DNA from 2 places in the Rhabdothermincola sediminis genome. Region 2 is predicted to be linked to the other one. Evidence: predicted binding sites of a transcription regulator. Region 2 holds the regulator's gene; the other holds the start of a gene.

Region 1 (11,149 bases), on a different contig from region 2:
CGGTGGCCGCCGGCCCGGCTGCTGGCTCCCGACTCGCCGTAGGTCTCGACGGTGTAGCGGCCGGCGACCCGGGCCCGGAACTCGGCCATCGACCGCCCGTGCCGGCCACCCGCGGTGTACGTCTGGCTCGCTGAGGGACGCTCGAGGGGCACCACCCGGCCGCCCGGGTCGCGAATCACGACCTCGGGCTCCACCACCACGTACAGCGAGTCGCTCTCGACGTAGACCACCCAGTCCCCTTCGTCGAGCACCACGCCCGCCCTCGAGGGCACGTCGACCCGGTGGAAGTCGTCGGTGGGGTTCACCAGGCCCACGACCGTGGCTACGAACCACACCACGGCGATGGCCACCCCCACCGCGATGACCGCCCCGCCGATCCAGTAGCCCGCCGGCGACACCTTGCGGGGCCCGAGCGGACCGGCACCTTCCAGGGGTGGCGGCTGCGGCGGGAACGGGTCCATGGTCGGTCTTCCCGCTCACCCGCAGCCGAGCCGCCGGCCCACCAGCCGGAGCCGCTCCTCCGGCTGCACCACCGCCACCCGCACGTGGCCCGCGCCGGCCGCACCGTAGAAATCCCCCGGGCTGACCAGCGCCCCACCCTCCGTGGCCAGGCGCCGGGCGAGGCCCCAGGCATCGCCGCTGGGGGCAGGGGCCCAGAGGTAGAACCCTCCCGCCGGCAGGGGCACGTCGATGCTGACCGCCGCCAGGATCCCGGCGAACAGCTCGAGGCGCCGCCGGTATCGGTCCCGCTGCTCGTCCACGTGGCGGTCGTCGTCCCAGGCGGCGACCGCCGCGGCCTGTACAGGCCCCGGCACCATGAATCCCGCGTGCTTGCGCAGCTCGGCCAGGTACCCCACCAGCTCGGGGTCACCGGCATAAAAACCCGCTCGGGCCCCGGCCAGGTTCGACCGCTTCGACAGGGAGTGCACCGCGACCACCCCGTCGAGACCGTGCTCCAGGATGGTGCGGGGCGGGCCGTCCCAGGTGAACTCGACGTAGCACTCGTCGCTGAACACCGGCACCCCCTGTGCCCGCCCCCAGGCGGCGACCGCGCCGAGGTCGTCCAGCCCACCCGCCGGGTTGCCCGGCGTGTTGACCCAGAGGCACAGCGCCCGAGCCGCGTCCGCGGGGTCGACGGAGGACAGGTCGAGGCGGAACCGCTCGTCGACCCGGACGGGCACTGCCCGGGCCCCGGCCAGCAGTGCCCCCATCTCGTAGGTCGGGTAGCTCACTTCGGGGTACAGCACGGTGTCCCGATCGGGTGAACGCAGGCGCAGCCAGTGCGGCACCCCCGCCACCAGCTCCTTGGTGCCCACACACGCCGCGAGGTGAGCGGGGTCGAGGTCCACGCCCAGCCGGCGGCGCAGCCAGCCGGCGGCCGCGTCACGGTAAGCGGGGGTGCCGACCGACGGTGGGTAACCGCGCTCAGCACCCGACTCGGCCAGCGCGCGGACCACCACGGCCGCCGGCGGATCCGTGGGCGTGCCAACGGACAGGTCGACGCAGCCCCCGTCGTGGGCATCGGCCGACCGGCGCAGCTCGGCCAGCCGATCGTAGGGATACGGGGGCGGGGTGAAGCCCATGGGCCCTATTCCACTACGAACTCGTGCCAGCGGGTGGCGGAGGCTTCGTCGAGGCGGGCCCGGACCCGCACCCCTCCCTCACCCGCGGTCTCCACCAGCACCTCCCCTTCCCGGTGCAGCGACGCCAGCACGTCACCTCGGTCGTAGGGCACGACCAGCTCGTGGATGGTGGTCAAGGCCCGGAGGCGGTCGCCGATCGCCCGGAGCAGCGCGTCGATGCCCTCGCCGGTGCGAGCGGAGATCGCCACCGCCCCGGAGTGGGCCGCCACCAGCGCGCTGGCCGCACCCGGCGCGACGTCGGCCTTGTTGCAGGCCATCAGCTGCAGGATCGAGCCCGCACCGATCTCGGCCAGCACCTGCTCCACCGCGCGGATGTTGGCCTCCGGATCCGGGGCCGAGGCGTCGACCACGTGGACCAGCAGGTCAGCGTCCACCACCACATCGAGAGTGGACCGGAAGGCCTGCACGAGCTGGTGGGGCAGCTTGGTGATGAACCCCACGGTGTCGGTCAGCAGGACGGTCTCACCGCCGGGGAGGTGCAGCCGGCGGGTGGTGGCGTCGAGGGTGGCGAAGAGCCGGTCCTCGACCAGCACCCCGGCATCGGTGAGCCGGTTGAGCAACGTGGACTTGCCGGCGTTCGTGTAGCCGACGATGGCCACCAGGTGCAGGCTCGACCGTTGGCGGGCCTTGGCCTGGGTACGGCGGGTCCGGTCGATGCGGCGCAGGTCGGCTTCGAGCTTGTGCATCCGCCGCTCCAGGCGCCGGCGGTCGACCTCGAGCTGGGTCTCGCCGGGACCCCGGGTGCCGATGCCCGCCGCCTGCTGGCTGAGCGCCCGGCCCTTCCCCCGCAGGCGCGGCAGCCGGTATCGGAGTTGGGCCAGCTCGACCTGCGCCTTGCCCTCCTGGCTGTGGGCGTTCTGGGCGAAGATGTCGAGGATCACCGCGGTGCGGTCGAGCGCGGTGCGGCCCAGCTCCTTCTCCAGGTTGCGTTGCTGGGCCGGGGTGAGCTCGTCGTCGAACACCACCGTGTCCGCGTCGAGCTCCTCGCAGCGCTCCCGCAGCTCGGCCAACTTGCCCTTGCCGATGTAGGTGGCCGGATCGGGCGCCCCGCGCTGCTGGATCACCCGGTCGACCGCATCGGCTCCCGCGGTGTCGACCAGCAGCGCCAGCTCGTCGAGGGAGCGCTCGGTGTCCTCGCCGGTGTGGGGCGGGAGGGTCACGCCCACCAGCACGATGCGTTCCCGGAAGGCCCGCTCGATGAGACCGGTCGACTCGCCGCCGTACTCGCCGAACGCACCGCGGTGACTGCCGTCCCGGTGGCGCGCGGCGCCCTCGGCCGGCCGAGCGCGGCGCGACCGATCAGCCACCGTCGACCTCGATGACCGCCACGAACACCGCCGGGCCCGTGAGTCGGATCTCGTCACCTATGTCGACCTCCGCCGTGCCGCCGGGCATCCGGACCTGCACCGGGGTGCCGACCAGACCCCATCCGTGCGCGGCCACGGCGGCCGCGCAGGCCCCGGTGCCGCACGCCTCGGTGATCCCTACGCCGCGTTCCCACACCACCATCGTCACCTGATCGTCGCCGACGCCCGGGGCGATGAACTCGACGTTGACCCCGCCGGGGAACTGCTGCTCGAGCCAGGCCCCCTCGGTCGCCAGGTCGACGCTGGCCGGGTCAGGCACCTCGACCACCAGGTGTGGGTTGCCGAGATCGAGCGTGCGATACCGCCCGTCGAGCTCCTCGGCCAGCGGGCCGGGCACCGGCGGGCCGTCCTGCGCCCGGCCCATCCCCACCGTGGCCACCGACTCGGTGGAGGTGCCGGCTCGGACCGCCACCTCACGGACACCCCCGTCGGTGCGCACCACCACCGTCGCCTGGTCGCATCCCCGCAGGCGGGTGAAGGCCTGGGCCAGGCATCGGATGCCGTTGCCGCTCATCTCCGCCCGGCTGCCGTCCGCGTTGTACAGGTGCATGACGAGATCGACGCCCGCGTCGCGGTCCTCGCCGGTCGGGATGGCACCGCGGATCAGCCCGTCGGCGCCGATGCCGGTGCGCCGGTGGCAGAGACGGCGTGCCAGCTCGCCGTCGACCTCGACCGCGCCGCCGTTCGCCTCGTCGAGCACGACGAGGAAGTCGTTGGCCAGTCCGTGGTGCTTGGTGAGCTGCACGAGTCTCCTCGATCGGTGAGTGGGCAGGCGGCTCAGTCTCCCAGCAGGTGGGCGAGCTCGCCCACCGGATTGTGCCCGGAGGAGGCGTCGATCCAGACGAGGCGGGGGTCGCGGCGGAACCAGCGGAGCTGGCGGCGGGCGAAGCGTCGGGTGCGGGTGATGGCCCGCTCCAGCGCCTCGTCGAGGGTGCCGTGGCCTTCGAGGTGCTCGAGCAGCTCCTTGTACCCGAGCGCCTGACGGGCGGTGCGCGACATCCCCCGCGGGTCGGTGGCGAGGCCGCGGACCTCCTCCAGGAACCCGGCGTCGAGCTGCTGGCGGTACCGCGCCGCGATGCGTTCGTCGAGTTCCTCCCGAGGGACCCGCAGCCCGATCAGGCAGTACGGCGAGGGCGGGTAGGTGTCGAGGCCGGGCCCGTAGGAGGAGAAGGGGCGACCGCTGCCGAGGGTGACCTCCAGTGCGCGCAGCACCCGCCGGCGGTTCGACGGCTCCATCCGCGCCGCGGCGGGCGGATCGAGCTCGGCCAGGCGTCGATGGAGACGACTCGTGTCGGCCTCGGCCTCCAGCTCCGCCCGCACCTGCGGGAACCGGCCGGGGATCTCCAGGCGGTCGACCACCGCTCGCAGGTAGAGACCGGTTCCCCCGACGAGCAGGGCCCGGTGACCCCGGGCCTCGATGGTCGCCAGCGTCTCTTGGAACGCCCGCTGGAACTCAGCCACCGTGAACTCCTGCCAGGGGTCCACCAGGTCGATGAGGTGATGGGGCACCTCGGCCCGCTCGGCCGGCGTCGGCTTGGCGGTGCCGATGTCCATGCCTCGGTACACCTGCATCGAGTCGACCGACACCAACTCCAGCTCCGGATACCGGCGGGCCAGCGCGAGCGCCACCGCCGACTTGCCCGAGGCGGTGGGACCGACCAACGCCACGTGGCGGGCCGGCGCGGCGCCGCTCAGCCGGCCACCACCGGGATGCGCCGGCGATGGCGGGGCGCCGCGGTCACCGCCAGCAGGTCGCCACGCAGGAAGTGTGCGCTGGCATCCGTGACCCGCACCCGGGCGAAGGTGCCCGGCCGCAGGTGCTCGGCGCTGCGGAAATGGACCAGCTTGTTCTGCCCCGTGCGCCCGGTACGCAGCGACGGGTCCTTCTTGCTGGGACCTTCGACCAGTACCAGTTCCTCGCGGCCGATGCGGTCCCGATGCCGGGCCAACGCGGAACGCTCGACGACGACTCGCAGCCGCTCGAACCGTTCGGCCACGACCTCCGGGGGCACGAACCGATCGGTGAGCGCAGCGGCCTCCGTGCCGGGGCGAGGCGAGAACACGAAGGTGTACGCGCTGTCGTAGCCCGCGGCGGCCACCACCTCGAGCGTGCGCTCGAAATCCTGGTCGGTCTCCCCGGGGAACCCGACGATCAGGTCGGTGGTGACCGCGAGATCGGCCACCGCGGCGCGCGCGGCCTCCAGCCGGCTGAGGTACCGCTCGGCCGTGTAGCCCCGGTGCATCGCCGCCAGCACCCGGTCGCTGCCCGACTGTAGGGGCAGGTGCAGGTGGGGACAGACGGCGGGGTGGGTGGCCATCGCCTCGATGGTCTCGGGCCGAAGGTCCTTCGGGTGGGGGCTGGTGAAGCGGACCCGCTCGATGCCCTCCACCCGCGCCACCGCGGCGAGCAACTCGGCGAACAGCGGCCGGCGCTTGGTGAGATCGCGACCATAGGAGTTGACGTTCTGGCCGAGCAGGGTCACCTCGACCACCCCTTCGGACGCCAGCCGCTCGACCTCCGCCACCAGCTCGTCCATGGGGCGGCTGATCTCCCGCCCCCGTACCGCGGGCACGATGCAGAACGCGCAGCGGTTGTCGCAGCCCACCTGGATGGTGACCCACGCCGCGTAGTCGACCTCCCGCTTCACGGGGAGCGCGGACGGGAAGGCCTCCGCCTCGTCGAGGGCCTCGTCCCAGATCTCCACCACCGGCCCCTCCCGGCGGGCGCGCTCGAGCAGCTCGCCGGTGCGGTGCACGTTGTGGGTTCCCACGACCACGTCGACGTGGCTGGCTCGCTGGCGGATGAGCTCGCGGTCCTTCTGGGCGAGGCAGCCAGCGACAACGATCTCGAGCTCGGGCCGGGCGGCTTTGGCCGCCTTGAGGTGCCCGAGGGCACCGTAGAGCTTGTTGTCGGCGTTCTCCCGGATGCAGCAGGTGTTGAGCACGACCACGTCGGCCTCGTCGGCGGAGCTGGCCGCCACGAGACCCTCGCCCTCGAGGAGACCCGCGATCCGCTCCGAGTCGTGCTCGTTCATCTGGCACCCGTAGGTGCGGATGAAGTACCGGCGATCCACCCGGTCCAGGTTAGGAGGCGCCACCTCGACCGGCGAGACAGCACCGACCTCCGCGGGGCCCGATCCCGATGACGGTGCCGCCCGCACCGGAACGGCCGCCACCACGCCGAGGGGGAGGCAGTGGCGACCGTCCCGGGGACGGCTCGCTGGCGACTGGTGGGACTCAGTCGTCGAGAGTGATGGGGATGTCGTCGGCCTCGGTCATCTCGTCCGCGGCGCCGATGCCCACCGCGCTGAGCACCCGGTCGGAGATCTCCATCATGATCTCGGGGTTCTCCGCCAGGAACTGCTTGGCGTTCTCGCGCCCTTGCCCGAGCTGCTCCCCCTCGTAGGTGAACCAGGCCCCCGACTTCTTGACGATGCCCTGATCGACCCCGACGTCGAGCAGCGACCCTTCACGGCTGATGCCCTTGCCGTACATGATGTCGAACTCGCACTGCCGGAACGGGGGGGCAACCTTGTTCTTCACCACCTTGACCCGGGTGCGGTTACCGATCACCTCGACCCCGTCCTTGATGGACTCGATGCGGCGGATGTCGAGCCGGACCGACGCATAGAACTTGAGCGCCCGCCCACCCGGGGTGGTCTCGGGTGACCCGAACATCACACCGATCTTCTCCCGGAGCTGGTTGATGAAGATGCAGATGGTGTTCGACTTGTTGAGGTTGGCGGTGAGCTTGCGCAACGCCTGCGACATCAGCCGCGCCTGCAACCCGACGTGGGAGTCGCCCATCTCACCCTCGATCTCGGCCCGGGGGGTGAGGGCGGCCACCGAGTCGATGACCACCACGTCGAGCGCCCCGGAACGGATGAGCATGTCGGCGATCTCCAAGGCCTGCTCACCGGTGTCGGGCTGGGAGATGAGCAACTCGTCGACGTCGACGCCGATGGCCCGGGCGTAGACCGGGTCCATGGCGTGCTCGGCGTCGATGTACGCGCAGATGCCGCCGTTGCGCTGCGCCTCGGCCACGACGTGCATGGCGAGGGTGGACTTGCCCGACGACTCCGGGCCGTAGATCTCGACGATCCGGCCCCGGGGGAGCCCCCCGACGCCGAGTGCCAGGTCGAGGGCCAAGGCGCCGGTCGGGATGGTCTCGACCGCCATGGCGCCCTTCTCGCCCATCTTCATGACCGACCCTTTGCCGAACTGCTTCTCGATCTGACCCAGGGCCATCTCGAGGGCCTTCTCTCGCTCCACCGTGCTCCCCTTTGCTGCTCTGACGATGCGTGCTGGGTGGCTGCGGATCGGCCCGGTCGCCCGGCGTACGCAGCGATCTGTGTGCGACCCTACCCGGGGGGTCTGACAGGAATGACGCCAACGTAATTGCGAACAGCCGTTCGATCAAGCATTCCCCGCCGGGACCCACGACCAGGGAACGACCCGGGCGGAGGAGGTGTTTCCCTGACCGCCACCGACGACCCCTCGACCGAAACCGGCCAGACCCAGAGGAGCGACATGGACGACACCGACCTGCGCCGACGGCTCACCCCCGAGCAGTACCACGTCACCCAGGAGGGCGGCACCGAACGGGCCTTCACCGGCGAGTACTGGGACTGCCACGACGACGGCGTCTACCGCTGCGTGGTCTGCGACGCCCCTCTGTACACCTCCGACACCAAATACGACTCCGGCACCGGGTGGCCGAGCTTCTGGCAGCCCATCGAAGGGGCCGTCGACACCCGTCTCGACACCAGCCATGGCATGGTGCGCACCGAGGTGATCTGCGCCTCCTGCGGGGCCCACCTGGGGCACGTGTTCGACGACGGCCCCCGACCCACCGGCCAGCGCTTCTGCATGAACTCCTGCGCGCTGCGCCTCGACCGCGACACCGACCCAACCGGAGCGGACCGCGCCAGCTCCCCGTGACCGTGACGCCCCGCCCGGGCGGGCCTCGCGCCCTCAGCGGGGCCGCAACGGCCGGCGGGCGATCACCTCGTGGATCGGGCCCTCGGCGGTGAGCGTGCTTCGCAGCAGCTCGACCTCCCGCACCGGGAACCGAGCCGAGAATGGGGCCCCGGCCAGCCCGCAGGCGGCGCGCCGACCCAGTCGGGCCAGGGTCAGGTGGCCGGTGAAGGGCCGGGGATCGGGGGGCTCCCCGATCCCCGCGGTGAGCGCCCGCACCGCCGCCGCCAGCTCGTCGAGGCCCTGCACCGGGATGGCCACCACGAAGCGGCCCACCCGGCTCACCGCCGGGCCCAGCAACGCCTCCGTCTCGGGCTGATCGAGACCGGCCAACGCCTCGGCGGCCTCCTCCGGGTCGGCCTCCCCCAGGAACCGCAGGGTCACGTGCCAGTGCTCGCGGCGGGTCCAACGCACCCCGGGATCGTCCGGTCGAGGGAGCGCGGCCAGCGCGTCGAGCACCTCCTCGGTCGGCTGCACGGCGATGAACAGCCTGGCCATACGGAGCCTCCCGGCGTCTCGGCGTCCTAGCGGCCCCGCAACGCTCGCCGGAGCATGTCCAGCACCGAGATGGCGGCGAACTGGCGGACCCGTTCCCGATCGCCGGGCAGGCGCACCATGGTCGAGCGGGTGTCGCCCTCCACGGTCACCGCCATGAACACGGTGCCGACCGGCAGACCCTCCTGCTCGGCCGGTCCGGCCACCCCGGTGACCGCCACCGCGCAGTCCGCGCCCAGCAACCGGCAGGCTCCCTCCGCCATCTCGACCGCCGCCTCGTCGCTCACCACCGGGCCCCGGCGCACCCCCAGCACGTCGAACTTCACCTCGCTGGCGTAAGAGACCACCCCACCCCGGAACACCTCGCTGGCGCCGGGCACCGCGGTCACCCGGGCGGACACCAGCCCGCCGGTGACCGACTCGGCGGCGGCGAGGGTGAGTCCCCGGTCTCGCAGCATGGCCACGACGACCTCCTCCATGGACTCGTCGTGGGTGCTGAATACCAGATCACCGAGGAGCTGCTCGAGCAGCTCGACCTCCGCGTCGAGGATGGCGTCGGCCTCGTCGAGGGTGGCCGCCTTGGCCGTGGCCCGGATCTTGATGCCCTCGATGCCGCTGGCGAGGAACGCCAGCGTGCACCGACCCGACCGATCGAGCTCCTCGATGCGTCCGGCGAGCATCTCCGCCAGACCCGACTCGGACTGGCCCCAGGTACGCAACACGCGGCTGCGGATCACCGCCTGCTCGCCGGCCCGTCGCCGCAGGTCGGGGATCACCGCGCCCGCCACCATCGCCTGCATCTCGTAGGGGACGCCGGGCACGGCGTAGATCACCTTGTCGCCCACTGGGCAGATCAGTCCGGGGGCGGTGCCGGGCTGCTGTGCCATCACGGTCGCCCCGACCGGCACCAATGCCTGGCGGAGGTTGTTGGCGGGCATCTCGCGACCGCGAGCGCCGAACATCGCCCTGATGCGCTCCTCCACCTCGGGGTCGAGCTGCAACTCGACCCCCATCACCTCCGCGATGACGTCGCGGGTGATGTCGTCGGGGGTCGGCCCGAGGCCGCCGCACACGATCACCGCGTCGGAGCGATCCAGCGCGATGCGCAACGCCTGCCCGATCCGCTCCCGGTTGTCGCCCACCTTGGTCTGGAAGTGCGAGTCGATGCCCGCGACGGCGAGCTGCTCACCGATCCAGGCCGAGTTCGTGTCCACGATCTGGCCGAGCAACAGCTCCGTGCCGACCGCAACGACCTCACAGCGCATCGCTCGACGCTCCCGCCGCTCAGCCGCCGGGCGGGTAGTGGGGGCCACCGGGATCGCGGGACATGGTCGTGGCTGCCCGCCGGCCGTCGAGCAGGTACTGGCCCCCGCTGACCAGGGCGAAGAACACCGCGGCCCACAGCAGCGAGTTGGCGATCCAGCGGTAGGGCACCAACCAGGGCATCAGGGCCGCGCCGACGGCCAGCGCCTGCAGGAACGTCTTGGCCTTCGCGCTCGGGCGAGCGGGCACCGCCAGCCCGTGGCGGGCGAGCTGCACCCGGAACAGCGAGATCGCGAGCTCGCGGGCCGCGATCACCACCACCGGCACCAGCGGGAAGGCGTCCGCGGCGACCAGGGCGAACATGGCCCCGAGCACCAGCACCTTGTCGGCCAGCGGATCGAGGAAGGCGCCGCTGCGGGTGGTGCCGTAGCGGCGGGCCATCAACCCGTCGACGAAGTCGGTGGCGGCGAGCACGGTCCAGAAGACGAAGTTGGGCCAGGTGGCCACGGTGTCGGCGATCATGGCGAACAAGGCCGGTGCGGCGAGCAGCCGCACGACGGTCACGAAGTTCGCCGGCGTGGCCAGCGCCGAGGGTCCGTAGACGGATGCGTGCGGGGGTGCCGGGGCGCTCGCCCGGCCCTCGCCCGGCTCCACGTCGCTCATGGCCCCGCCCCACCGCCCGCCACACCGGCAGGAGCCGGCGCCCCGACCGGCACCGCCTCGAGATCGGGACCTGCCGCGCCGGTGATCTCGACCTCGGCGAAGACGCCGACGGGGAGGTGCGAGGGCACGGCGATGACGCCGTCGATCTCGGGTGCCTCCCGGTAGCTGCGGGCCCGCCCCGGTGCCTCCACCAACACCTCGACACGGCTGCCGAGCAACTCGTCGCGTTTGGTCGCCATGATGGCGTCCTGCAGCTCGCGCAGCTCGGCCAGCCGCTCCGCCACCAGCGACGCCGGGACCTCGCCGTCGAGCCCGACCGCGTAGGTGCCCTCCTCGCGGGAGAAGGCGAAGAACCCGCACCAATCGAGCTGCGCCTGCTCGACGAACGCGAGCAGCGCGTCGTGATCGGCCTCCGTCTCCCCCGGATACCCCACGATGAAGTTGGTGCGCAGCGCGGCCGCGGGCTCCGACCGGCGGATGCGATCGATGCGCTCGAGAAAGCGGCGGGCGTCACCCCAGCGGCGCATGCGCCGCAGCAAGGGCGCCGACACGTGCTGGAGGGAGAGATCGAAGTAGGGCACGCCGGTGGCCACGATCGTGTCGATCAGCTCGTCGGACAGCTCGGCGGGATACAGGTAGAGCAGCCGCACCCAGTCGACCCGCCGGGCCGCCTCACGCACGAGCGGCACGAGCTGCTTGCGGCCCCGGCCCTGGTCGCGACCGTAGCTGGCGAGGTCCTGG
Region 2 (11,149 bases):
CCCGCTGAAGAGCGGTTTCGAGGCGGCAGGGGTGCGGGTGGTGCCCGGAGCCTCGGCCCGGTTCGGGGCGTTCCTCGACCGGGGTGTGGTGCTCATGCCGAGCTATGTGAACATCGGCGCCCGGGTCGGGGCCAACACCATGGTCGATACCTGGGCGACGGTGGGATCGTGCGCCCAGATCGGTGCCAACGTGCACCTCTCCGGGGGGGTGGGCATCGGCGGGGTCCTCGAGCCACCCAACGCGGTGCCCGTCATCGTGGGCGACGACTGTCTGATCGGCAGCCGCTGCATCGTCGCGGAAGGGGCTCGGGTCGGCGACGGGGTAGTGCTCGGTGCCGGGTGCATCCTCACCGGGTCGATCCCGGTGATCGACGCGGAGACCGGCGAGGAGCTCGGCCGGGGAGTGGTCCCGCCGTGGTGCGTCGCGGTGGCGGCAACCCGGCCGCGATCGTTTCCCGGTGGGGAGTTCGGGCTGCCCTGCGTGCTCGTGGTCAAGCACCTCGAGCCGGGGGAGCGCCACGACAAGGCCGCGCTCAACGAGGTGCTCCGTACCCACGGCGCCGCGACCTGACCCATGGGCTCGGACCTGCTGGCGCTGGCGGCGTCACTGGTGGAGATCCCCTCGGTGAGCTGGCACGAAGCCGCGATCACCGACCATCTCGAGGCCCGGCTCCGGGCGGTGGCGGGTCTGGAGGTCACCCGGGTGGGCGACAACCTGGTGGCACGCACCCAGCTCGGCCGGCCCCACCGGGTGGTTCTGGCCGGCCACACCGACACGGTGCCCGCCGACGGCAACGAGGCGGCCGTGGTCGAGGGTGATCGGCTACGTGGGCTCGGTGCCGCCGACATGAAGGGTGGCCTGGCCGTCATGGTGGATCTGGCCGAGACGGTCACCGAGCCCGCGGTCGACGTCACCTACGTCTTCTACGCCCGCGAGGAGGTGGCGGCCGAGCACAGCGGTCTGGCCGAGGTGTGGTCGGCGCGCCCGGACCTGCTGGCGGGCGACGTGGCCTTGTTGGGTGAGCCCACGCTGGCAGCGGTCGAAGCGGGATGTCAGGGGACGATGCGCCTGCGGATCGTGCTGCATGGGGAGCGGGCGCACACGGCGCGGCCGTGGATGGGTCGCAACGCCATCCACCGGTTGGGCGGGTTGCTCACCGCCTTGGCGGGCTACGAGGAGCGTCGGCCGGTGCTGCAGGGTTGCCGATACCGGGAGGCGCTGCAAGCGGTGGCCGTCGAGGGTGGGGTCGCGGGCAACGTCGTGCCGGACCGGGTCGTGCTCGAGGTGAACCACCGGTTCGCGCCGGACCGCACCCCGCAGCACGCGCTGGCGCACGTACGGGAGGTGATCGCTCCCTGGCTGGAGGAGGGTGACGAGCTCACGGTGGTCGATCAGGCGCCGCCAGCCGCGCCAGCGCTCGATCACCCTCTGCTCGGCGCGCTGATCGAGCGCAACGGGTTGCCGGTGCGGGCCAAGCTCGGCTGGACCGACGTCGCCTTCTTCGCTGCTCGCGGGGTCCCGGCCGCGAACTTCGGGCCGGGTGATGCGGCGATCGCACACACCCGGGACGAGTACGTCGAGCGGGCCGACCTCGAGCGGGTGCACGGGGCGCTCGCCGACCTGCTCCGCCGCGGGGCTTGAGGTCAGGCTGGTCAGAGCTTGCGCAGCACGGTGACGACCCTCCCGTAGATGGTCACGTCGGCCGGATCGAGCTCCATCGGTGATAGCCGCTCGTTGGCCGGCACGAGAACCACCCTGCCGCCCTTGCGGTTGAAGGTCTTGACCGTGGCTTCCTCGCCGGGGATGCCGGCCACCACGATGTCGCCCTTCTCGGCCTCGGGCTGCGCCCGAGCGACGACGAAATCGCCGTCGAGGATGCCGGCGTCGATCATCGAGTCACCCCGGACCCGGAGCATGAACAGGTCGCCCTCGCCGCAGAAGTCGGCCGGCAGGGGGAGGACCTCCTCGACGTTCTCCTGGGCCAGCACGTCGGTGCCAGCGGCGACGTCGCCCACGAGGGGGACGTGGCGGACCGGGCGGCGGTCGATGTCGGGCGCGCCCGAGCTCGGGTCGTAGCGGACCTCGATCGCCCGGGGCTTGGTGGGGTCGCGCTTGAGGAAGCCGAGCCGCTGGAGCGTGGCCAGGTGGCTGTGCACCGTGGACGGGGAGGTGAGACCGACCGCCTCCCCGATCTCGCGGACCGACGGGGGGTAGCCGCGATCACGCATCTGCTGCTCGATGAAGTCGAGGATGTCCTGCTGGCGCCGGGTCAGCTGGGTCGGACTCGGTGACATCGGCGGTCTCCCTTCCTCGCCGCGTCGTCCGCGGTCGGATCGCCCGTGGACACGCCCACTCGTGGTCGTGCCACTCGTGGTCGCGCCGCAGCGGTGCTGCGAACAGATGTTCGTAGCGTAGCAACAGCCAGGCACAGGTGCAAACACCTGTTCGGGATCACCCTTGACCCGAACGCATGTTCGTGTCACCATGAGGGCCATGGATCGAACGCACGTTCCCGGAACACTTGTTCCCGCGGCCTCCACTGGGCGGGTGGTGCCGTGCCGGCGTGCGTTGAACCGGCGCAAGTGTCACACCCCCTGAGGAGACTCGTCCCATGGCCGCCGTCATCGTCCCCAACCGCCCGGTCGCCCCCCGACCTGTTCCCACCCCTGGCCTCGCGCCCGCTCGCCGGCCCGAGCTGCGGGTCATCCCTGGTGGCCGCAGCGCGGCCAGGCGCGCACCCGCGGCCGTCTACCGCCGCCGCCGGCTCGCGGCCGCGGCACTCCTCGTGCTGGTCGCCGGCGTCATGTACCTGGCGGCCATCGGCGCTGCAGCGTTGCTTGGTGGGCACCAGGTTGCCGGGCCGACCCGCGACTCCGGCGCCCCGTCGGTCCCGGCGCCCACCGGTGTAGCTCCGAGCCGGGCAGAGATGTACGTCGTGCAACCCGGCGACACCCTGTGGTCGATCGCGCGCCGGCTCCAACCTGAGGGCGACCTGCGCCCGCTGGTGGACCGGCTGGCCGACCGCAACGGCGGAGCGAGCATCCAGGTGGGTCAGCGGCTGTTGCTCGATGCGCCCGCCGACTGAGCGGCATCCCTCGGCTCACCGCCCGGCGCGGGCCAGCCCGAGCGTGCTCGTCCTCGCCACGCCTCGGGCCTGCGCTGTGCAGATCGCCGGCGGTAGCGTCGAAGGCGTGCGTTGTCCGGCCTGCACCAGTGTCGAGGACAAGGTCGTCGATTCGCGCATGGCCGATGACGGCTCCACGATCCGGCGCCGGCGGGAGTGTCTCGAGTGCGGTCATCGGTTCACGACCTTCGAGCGCCACGAGGAGCAGCCCATCGTCGTGGTGAAGCGCTCGGGCGACCGGGTGCCCTTCGACCGCTCGAAGATCGAGATGGGTGTGGTTGCGGCGGCGAAGGGCAGGCCGGTGACCCTCGAGCAGATCGGTGAGCTCGCGGCCGATCTCGAGGACCGGTTCCGGCTGGGCGGTGGGGAGGTCACGAGCGAGCAGATCGGGCTCGCGGTGCTGGACGGTCTGCGCGAGCTCGATCAGGTGGCCTACGTGCGCTTCGCGAGTGTCTACAAGGGGTTCGAGGACCCGGCCGACTTCCAGCGCGAGGTGCGGCTGCTCACCAAGTCGACCGCCCCCAAGCGTCACTGAGCCAGCTCACGGCGCAGGTAGCGCAGGAAGAGCGACCCGTCCTCCTCGAGCACCCGTGAGACCACGAGACCTTCCGGCTGCGGCGGCTCGGCCCCGTGAGCGCAGCGGGGGGACGGCCCGGCGACGAGCAGGGGAGCGATCGTCAGGCAGAGCTCGTCGATGACCCCTGCGTTGACCAGCTCGCCATTGAGGGCCGGTCCGCCTTCGCAGAGGACCACTCCCGCTCCCGTCTCCCGCAGGGTCGCCAGCGCCGCCAGGGGGTCGAAGGTCGTGTCTCCGGCGTCGATGATGTCGGCCACGGCCGCCAGCCGGGCTCGGCGCTCGGCATCAGCCTTCTCGATGGTGAGCACCAGCGGCCGCCGGGCCGGGTCGGAGAACAGCCGGGCTCCCGGGTCGAGGTCGAGCCGGCCCGACACCACGGCGATGCGGGGGTGCGGTTCCTGGCCTCGCTCGAGGCGGAGGCGTTGGTCCCGGGCCGAGGTGCGTGGTGGGCCGTAGTGCTCGGCTCGCACGGTGCCCGCCCCCACGAGGATCACGTCCGCGATGGAGCGCAGGGCGGTGAAGATGGCCCGGTCGGCGGGGCCCCCGAGACCACCCGAGCGGCCCTCCAGCGCCGTGGCGCCGTCCGCGCTCTGCACCATGTTCACGGCCAGCCACGGCCGGCGCTCGAGCGGCGCCCGCCGGTCGGTGCGATACAGCTCGGGTCCGTCGACGTCGCCAGCGGGCTCGGGGAGCAGTTGCCGCATGGCGCCGACGCTAGTAGCGACCGGCGGGAGCACTCGGCTCCGCCCGCGACCGCAAGCGAACCCAACGGGCCCGACCGGCGGCGGATGCCCCGCCGGCCGGCCAGAGCAAGTCGGGAGGTCCGGGCGACCGATTCGGCCGTGTTGCAATGTCGTTGCGGAGGCTCCAGGGTCCGCGATCGGGTGCCGATGCTCGGGTAGAACCCGCTGCAGAACGCCGTTCCAATCCGTTCGGGCTGCGTGAGCGGTCGGGTCCGGCGGTCTACCCGGCGGCGCGTGGTGAGTGGTGAGGAGGACGATGGGGGCTCTGCAGCGTGCGGTCGAGCCGGTCGGCGCGGTGCTCCACGCGGCGCGCCGACCGGCGTCCTACGCCGGTCAACTGCGCGAGGCCCTCTCCACGGTCATCACCGCGGGGATGTGGCCGCTCGGGTTCACCAGCTCGGACCTGGCCGACGTCGGCCGCCTCGAGGAGCTGCCGAGCACCGTCGAGACGCCCGTGCTGCTGGTCCACGGGTACGGGGCGAACAAGTCGAACTGGCTGTTCCTGCGCCGCTACCTGGAGCAGGCCGGCTTCGCCCGGGTGCACGCGTTCGACTACAACCCGCTCGCCGCCGACATCCCGCAGCTCGCGCAGCGATGCGCCGAGTGCGCTGAGCAGCTCCGGGGACGGTTGGGGGTGGAGCGCATCCATCTCGTGGGCCACTCCCTCGGTGGGGTCATCGCTCGCTATGCGGTGCAGGTGCTCGGCTTGGAGGGGGTCGATGTGTGCATCACCATCGCCTCACCTCATGGTGGGTTGCGGCTGGCTAGCTACGGCTCGCCGCTCGCGGCCCTGAGCCCCCTGGCGAGCGGGCTGCAGTTGCGCCCGGACTCGGAGGTCATGACGCTGCTGCGCTACAGCGCCCGTGCGCTCCCGACCCGGTTCGTGGCGTACTACTCGAACCTCGACATGATCGTCCCGGCTCGCCGGGCGATGATCCTCGAGCCGGAGCTGCGGGCGACCAACATCCTGGTCAAGGATCACGGCCACCTGTCCATCGTGCTGTCCCGTCGCCTCGCTCAGTCCGTCGTCGATCAGCTCGGCGCGGCCGAGGGTCTGCCCGGTTACGGATCGCCCGTCGTGGGGCTGCCCGAGCACGCCCTGGGCCGTCACCCGGTCGCGGGGTCAGCGGCGCCGGGCTCGACCCGGGCTACCGGCTGACACGCGAGCCGGCGCGCCTCGCGGCCGGGGCGTCCCCAAGCCTGTGGACGTGGTCACCGAGAATCCACCGCGAATTCACAGGGTTGTACCTCTTTTGTCCCACAGGCCGTTCTTCGTAGGTTGATCCGTGCAACGACGGCTGCGGCGCGGACGGCGGATGGTGGTAAGGCGTCTGCGTTCTCGCTGGCAGGACGACTCCTTGGGGGACCGCGTGAGGGGAGTGGGAGCTCGACGAGCGACCTCGAGTCCGCGCGGACACCTCCTGACCTGCTCGTTCGCGCCGCAGCACGCGTCGGTCTGCTGGCGTTGTGCTCCGACGGCTCCCGACTCGCGGATCAACCGTTGACAACCTCGTAATTACGGTGATGTAATCACCGAACATCTTGTGGCCAGGGGGGCACGTGGGGCTGGCAGACCACAACATCTTGTGGTGGTCGTCGCGGCGTGGCACACGGCGCGCCCGCGGCTCCCGGCTCGTCCGCCGGTAACCTGGAGAGCCCCCAGCGTTCCCCGAGCCACATCGACAGGCCCAGACACGGAACCGATCCGGGGAGGAAGCAGCCCATGGCCATGGCGCCGGAGCAAGCGGGCATCGGCATCCGCCGACACTTCACCACCGCGGGGGTCCACCCCTACGACATGGTGGCGTGGGAGCGTCGCGATGCTCGCATCACCAACTACCGAGACGGCTCGGTGGCCTTCGAGCAGACCGACGTCGAGTTCCCCGTGGGTTGGTCCCAGAACGCGACCAACATCGTCGCCCAGAAGTACTTCCGGGGGACCCTCGGCACCCCTGAGCGGGAGCACTCGCTCAAGCAGGTCGTCGATCGGGTGGTCGACACGATCACCGAGTGGGGTCGCCGCGACGGCTACTTCGTCGACGACGACGAGGCCCAGACCTTCAGCGACGAGCTCAAGTACCTGCTCATCACCCAGCGGGCGGCGTTCAACTCCCCGGTGTGGTTCAACATCGGGGTGGCCGGCGTGCCCCAGCAGGCGTCCGCGTGCTTCATCCTCTCCGTCGAGGACACGATGGACTCGATCCTCAACTGGTACGTGGAGGAGGGCACGATCTTCAAGGGCGGCTCCGGCGCGGGCATCAACCTGTCCCGCATCCGCTCGAGCCACGAGCTGCTGAAGGGCGGTGGCACCGCCTCCGGGCCAGTGAGCTTCATGCGTGGCGCGGACGCCTCGGCCGGCACGATCAAGTCGGGTGGCAAGACCCGGCGTGCGGCGAAGATGGTGATCCTCGACGTCGACCACCCCGACATCGAGGAGTTCATCTGGTGCAAGGCCCGCGAGGAGCGCAAGGCCCGTGCCCTCGAGGCCGCCGGGTTCGACATGAGCCTCGACGGTGTCGACATCACCTCCATCCAGTACCAGAACGCCAACAACTCGGTGCGGGTCACCGACGAGTTCATGCAAGCGGTGCTCGACGATGCCGACTGGCACCTGCGGGCCGTCACCACCGGCGAGATCATCAAGACCGTCCGGGCCCGCGACCTGCTGCGCCAGATCTCCCAGGCGGCGTGGGAGTGCGCGGATCCCGGCATGCAGTTCGACACCACCATCAACCACTGGCACACCGCCTGCAACACCGGCCGCATCAACGCCAGCAACCCGTGCAGCGAGTACATGCACCTCGACAACTCGGCGTGCAACCTGGCCAGCCTCAACCTGCTCACGTTCCTCGACGAGGACGGCACCTTCGACATCGAGGGCTTCGAGCGGGCGGTCGAGGTGGTGTTCACCGGCCAGGAGATCCTGGTCGGCAACGCCGACTACCCGACCGCGGCCATCGGTGAGACCTCACGCCGCTTCCGCCAGCTCGGGCTCGGCTACGCCAACCTCGGGGCGATGCTCATGGCCCTCGGCCTGCCGTACGATTCCGACGCCGGCCGGGCGTGGGCGGCGGCGATCACCGCCCTGATGACCGGTCATGCCTATGCCACCTCGGCTCGCACCGCGGTGCGCATGGGGCCGTTCGCCGGCTACACGGAGAACGAGGAGCACATGCTGCGGGTCCTCGGCCTGCATCGCGCCGCGGCGGCGGAGATCGACGAGGAGCTCGTCCCTCACGAGCTGCTCTCCGCCGCCCAGCGCAGCTGGGACGAGGCCTGCGAGATCGCATCCGAGTACGGGGTGCGAAACTCGCAGGCCAGCGTCCTCGCTCCGACCGGCACGATCGGGCTCATGATGGATTGCGACACCACCGGCGTCGAGCCGGATCTGGGGCTCGTGAAGATGAAGAAGCTGGTGGGCGGCGGCACCATGTCGATCGTCAACCAGACCGTGCCCCGGGCCCTGCGCACCCTCGGCTACAGCGTCGACGAGATCGACCGGATCGTCGCCTACATCGACGAGCACAAGAGCATCGTCGGAGCGCCCGACCTGCGGGCGGAGCACCTGCCCGTGTTCGCCTGCTCGATGGGTGACAACACCATCCACTACCTCGGCCACGTGAAGATGATGGCGGCGGTGCAGCCGTTCATCTCGGGCGCCATCTCCAAGACGGTCAACCTGCCCGAGGAGGTCAGCGTCGAGGACGTGGAGCAGCTCCACATCGACGCCTGGCGCATGGGTCTCAAGGCCATCGCGATCTACCGCGACAACTGCAAGGTGGCCCAGCCGCTCGCCACCGCGAAGAAGGAGAGAGCTTCCGACGCCCCGGCCGCGGCGACCCAGGTGGTGGAGAAGATCGTCGAGCGGATCGTGCAGGAGCCGGTGCGCCAGAAGCTGCCCCGCTCGCGCACCTCGCGCACCTTCGAGTTCCGAGTGGCGGACTGCAAGGGCTTCGTGACGGTCGGGGAGTACGACGACGGCCGCCCGGGTGAGATCTTCGTGCGGGTCTCCAAGCAGGGCTCGACCCTGGCGGGCATCATGGACGCCTTCGCCATCTCGGTGAGCCACGGCCTGCAATACGGCGTGCCGCTGCGCAGCTTCGTGGAGGCCTTCACGGGTATGCGCTTCGAGCCCGCGGGTATGACCGACGATCCGGACATCCGCATCGCCAGCTCGCTGATGGACTACCTGTTCCGCAAACTGGCGGTGATGTACCTCTCGCCCGAGGAGCGGGCCGAGCTGAACATCCTCACCACGGCGGAGCGCACCCAGCCGACGTTGCCCGGGGTGGAGGAGACCGTCGTCGAGACCCGCCAGGGTGAGCTGCCCGCCGACCCACCGTCCATCGAGTCGGCGTCCACGCTCGTGGGCCGGGTCGAGCCCGGTGTGGGGGCCCGCCAGCCGGAGGTGCGCCACAGCGACGCGCCGATGTGCATGCAGTGCGGGGTGCAGATGGTGCGGGCCGGGAGCTGCCACGCCTGCCCGAGCTGCGGCACCACCAGCGGCTGCAGCTGAGCTCGACACGGGCGAGTGACCGAGGTGACCGGGTCCGGTCAGCGATGCCGGACCCGGTCGCGACTCGTGGGGCTCGGTTGGAGGTGAGTGGCCCGCCGATCGCTGGGTAGAGACCGGTCATGCTGGTGGTGAGGCCCGGGCGGTGAACGAGCGCACGACCGTCGCCGCCGGTGTGACCGAGGTACGTCTCGCCCGGCTGCGTCGCTGGAACGTCGGGCTGGCGGTGCTCCACGGCGCGCAGGCAGTGCTGATCCTGGTCCTCGCTGGGCACTTCGCGGTCACCATCACGTCGACGTTCCCGACCGGGCCACCCGGCACGGCGCTGCCGGCACCGGAAAGCATCCTCGACGTGCGGGTCGGGCCGGCCTCGCCGTGTTCCTGGCTCTGGCGGCCGTCGATCATCTGACGACCGCCACGGTGGGTCGGGGACTCTACGAGCACGACCTGCGCCAGGGCATCAACCGCTTCCGCTGGGTCGAGTACGCCCTCAGCGCCACGGTCATGGTGTTGCTCATCGCGCTCTACAGCGGGATCACCGACGTCACCGCGGTCATCGCCATCGCGGGAGCGAACGTGGGGATGATCTTCTTCGGGTGGGTGCAGGAGCTCACCAATCCGCCCGGGCGGCCCAGGACCTCGATGCTCCCGTTCTGGTTCGGGACGCTGGTCGGGCTGGCGCCATGGATCGCCATCGCCACCAACGTCGTCGGTGCGGCGACGGTGCCGGGCTTCGTGTACGGCATCGTCGTGGCCCACGCCACGCTGACCGGGTCGGGGGCTGGGCGCGTCGTAGGAGGGTTCGAAGCCCGACGCCGAGCTGAGCCCGATGCGTAGCTCGCCGTAGTCGATGGTCAGGCTCGCCTTGATGTTCAGCCCCTTGACCGTGCGGACCACGTCGTCGTCGAAGTAGATGTCGGCCCACTCGTCCGCGCAGGCGTAGTCGCTCTGCCCGGGCCGCCCGCTGGGCTGCCAGTTCGCGGGGTGGACCAGGGTAGTCGTCCTCGGCCCCGGTCCAGATCCTGGTGCAGAACGGGAGCGGCTCCGGCGGGGTGACGGTCGCCGGAGGCGACCAGTAGGACGAGCGCCGAGGTGGCCGCGATCGCGGCGGCAGCCGCGAGAGCGATGGCGCAGCGCCGGGGGAGGTGGATGGCGGGCAGGTGGGGCATCGTCTTCTCGCTCGACGGCCGCTGTTCGCGCGGGAGCTCCCGAGTAGACGAGATCACGGGGGCGCGTGCCCGGTTAGCACACACGGGGTCCCGCGCCCAGGGCCCGTTGAGGCAATTCAACGGTGGGCGGTGCGATCCGGCGAGCCCATCGGTCCCCCGGTCGCCCGATGGCGGCTGGTAGCGTCCCGCCGTCGTTTCACAGGGAGGGGCTCGTGATCACCAGTCGTCGACGTCGCTTGACCATCGCAGCCGGCATCGCCGCCGCCGTCCTGGTCCTCGCCGCCTGCGGGAAGGACAAGCAGGAGTCGTCCGCGTCCACCACCACGGCCGCGGCCAGCGGCACGACGGTCGTGCCCAGCAACGCGGCGAGCGTGCGCTACGACGAGCAGATCCAGCAGTGGCTGACCGAGGTCGGCTGCAACCCCGGTGGAGTGGACGGGGTCATCGGCCCGCACACGGAGGCCGCCATCGTCGAGTTCCAGCAGGCGGAGGGCCTGGCGGCGAACGGTGAGATGGACGCGGCCACCACGAAGGCGCTCGAAGCGGCTGCTCAGGCGGGGAAGAAGGTGTGCGGCACCACCGGGACCACCGCCTCCACGACCACCACCACCGCCGGCGGGCAGGCCCCCTGCACCCCGACGGCGCTGGTGGCGGCCATCCCGCAGGGCGACGTGATCACCGGCTACGTCTGCGCCGACGGCTATGCGGGGGTCACCGGCACGGTGGGCAACGGGAGCACGACCACGTTCCACTACATCCTGCAGTCAGAGAACGGATCGTGGACCAGCCTCGGCGACGAACCGTGCGGCGCGGCCAGCGCCGGCATAGCGCCCGCGGTGCTGGAGATGGGCTGCCCGCCCGAGCAGGGCTGACCGCCACCCCATGACCGCGGGGCGGGCCGAGCTGCGCACCGAGCGGCTCGTCCTGCGGCCCTGACGCCAGGAGGACTGCGAGCCGTTCGCAGCGGGTCATGGAGCGGCTGGGCATGACTCGTGACCCCCGCGACGACTTCGAGCACCCGC

What was found. Region 2 encodes LexA, which represses DNA repair genes until DNA is damaged. Its sites were predicted from a motif close to CGAACNNNNGTTCG; they were not measured.
Region 1: a site for LexA is predicted at 7,412-7,425, ahead of recA (recombinase RecA). Genes of this name have one in related genera too.

What each region holds. Positions count from the first base shown of each region.
Region 1 is NZ_JACFSZ010000023.1:256-11,404, forward strand. Features, by position in the region: partial or broken gene HZF19_RS15125 (hypothetical protein) at 1-461, opposite strand, end outside; gene HZF19_RS15130 (aminotransferase class I/II-fold pyridoxal phosphate-dependent enzyme) at 477-1,583, opposite strand; gene hflX (GTPase HflX) at 1,589-2,950, opposite strand; gene dapF (diaminopimelate epimerase) at 2,943-3,755, opposite strand; gene miaA (tRNA (adenosine(37)-N6)-dimethylallyltransferase MiaA) at 3,788-4,678, opposite strand; gene miaB (tRNA (N6-isopentenyl adenosine(37)-C2)-methylthiotransferase MiaB) at 4,702-6,084, opposite strand; gene recA (recombinase RecA) at 6,248-7,282, opposite strand; gene msrB (peptide-methionine (R)-S-oxide reductase MsrB) at 7,541-7,951, shown strand; gene thpR (RNA 2',3'-cyclic phosphodiesterase) at 7,985-8,485, opposite strand; gene HZF19_RS15170 (competence/damage-inducible protein A) at 8,512-9,747, opposite strand; gene pgsA (CDP-diacylglycerol--glycerol-3-phosphate 3-phosphatidyltransferase) at 9,767-10,408, opposite strand; gene rimO (30S ribosomal protein S12 methylthiotransferase RimO) at 10,405-11,149, opposite strand, start outside.
Region 2 is NZ_JACFSZ010000022.1:1,125-12,273, forward strand. Features, by position in the region: gene HZF19_RS14910 (2,3,4,5-tetrahydropyridine-2,6-dicarboxylate N-succinyltransferase) at 1-571, shown strand, start outside; gene dapE (succinyl-diaminopimelate desuccinylase) at 575-1,642, shown strand; gene lexA (transcriptional repressor LexA) at 1,654-2,295, opposite strand; gene HZF19_RS14925 (LysM peptidoglycan-binding domain-containing protein) at 2,613-3,086, shown strand; gene nrdR (transcriptional regulator NrdR) at 3,193-3,660, shown strand; gene HZF19_RS14935 (pyrimidine reductase family protein) at 3,654-4,406, opposite strand; gene HZF19_RS14940 (esterase/lipase family protein) at 4,702-5,604, shown strand; gene HZF19_RS14945 (vitamin B12-dependent ribonucleotide reductase) at 6,169-8,961, shown strand; partial or broken gene heR (heliorhodopsin HeR) at 9,206-9,795, shown strand; gene HZF19_RS14955 (peptidoglycan-binding domain-containing protein) at 10,340-10,999, shown strand; gene HZF19_RS14960 (hypothetical protein) at 11,113-11,149, shown strand, end outside.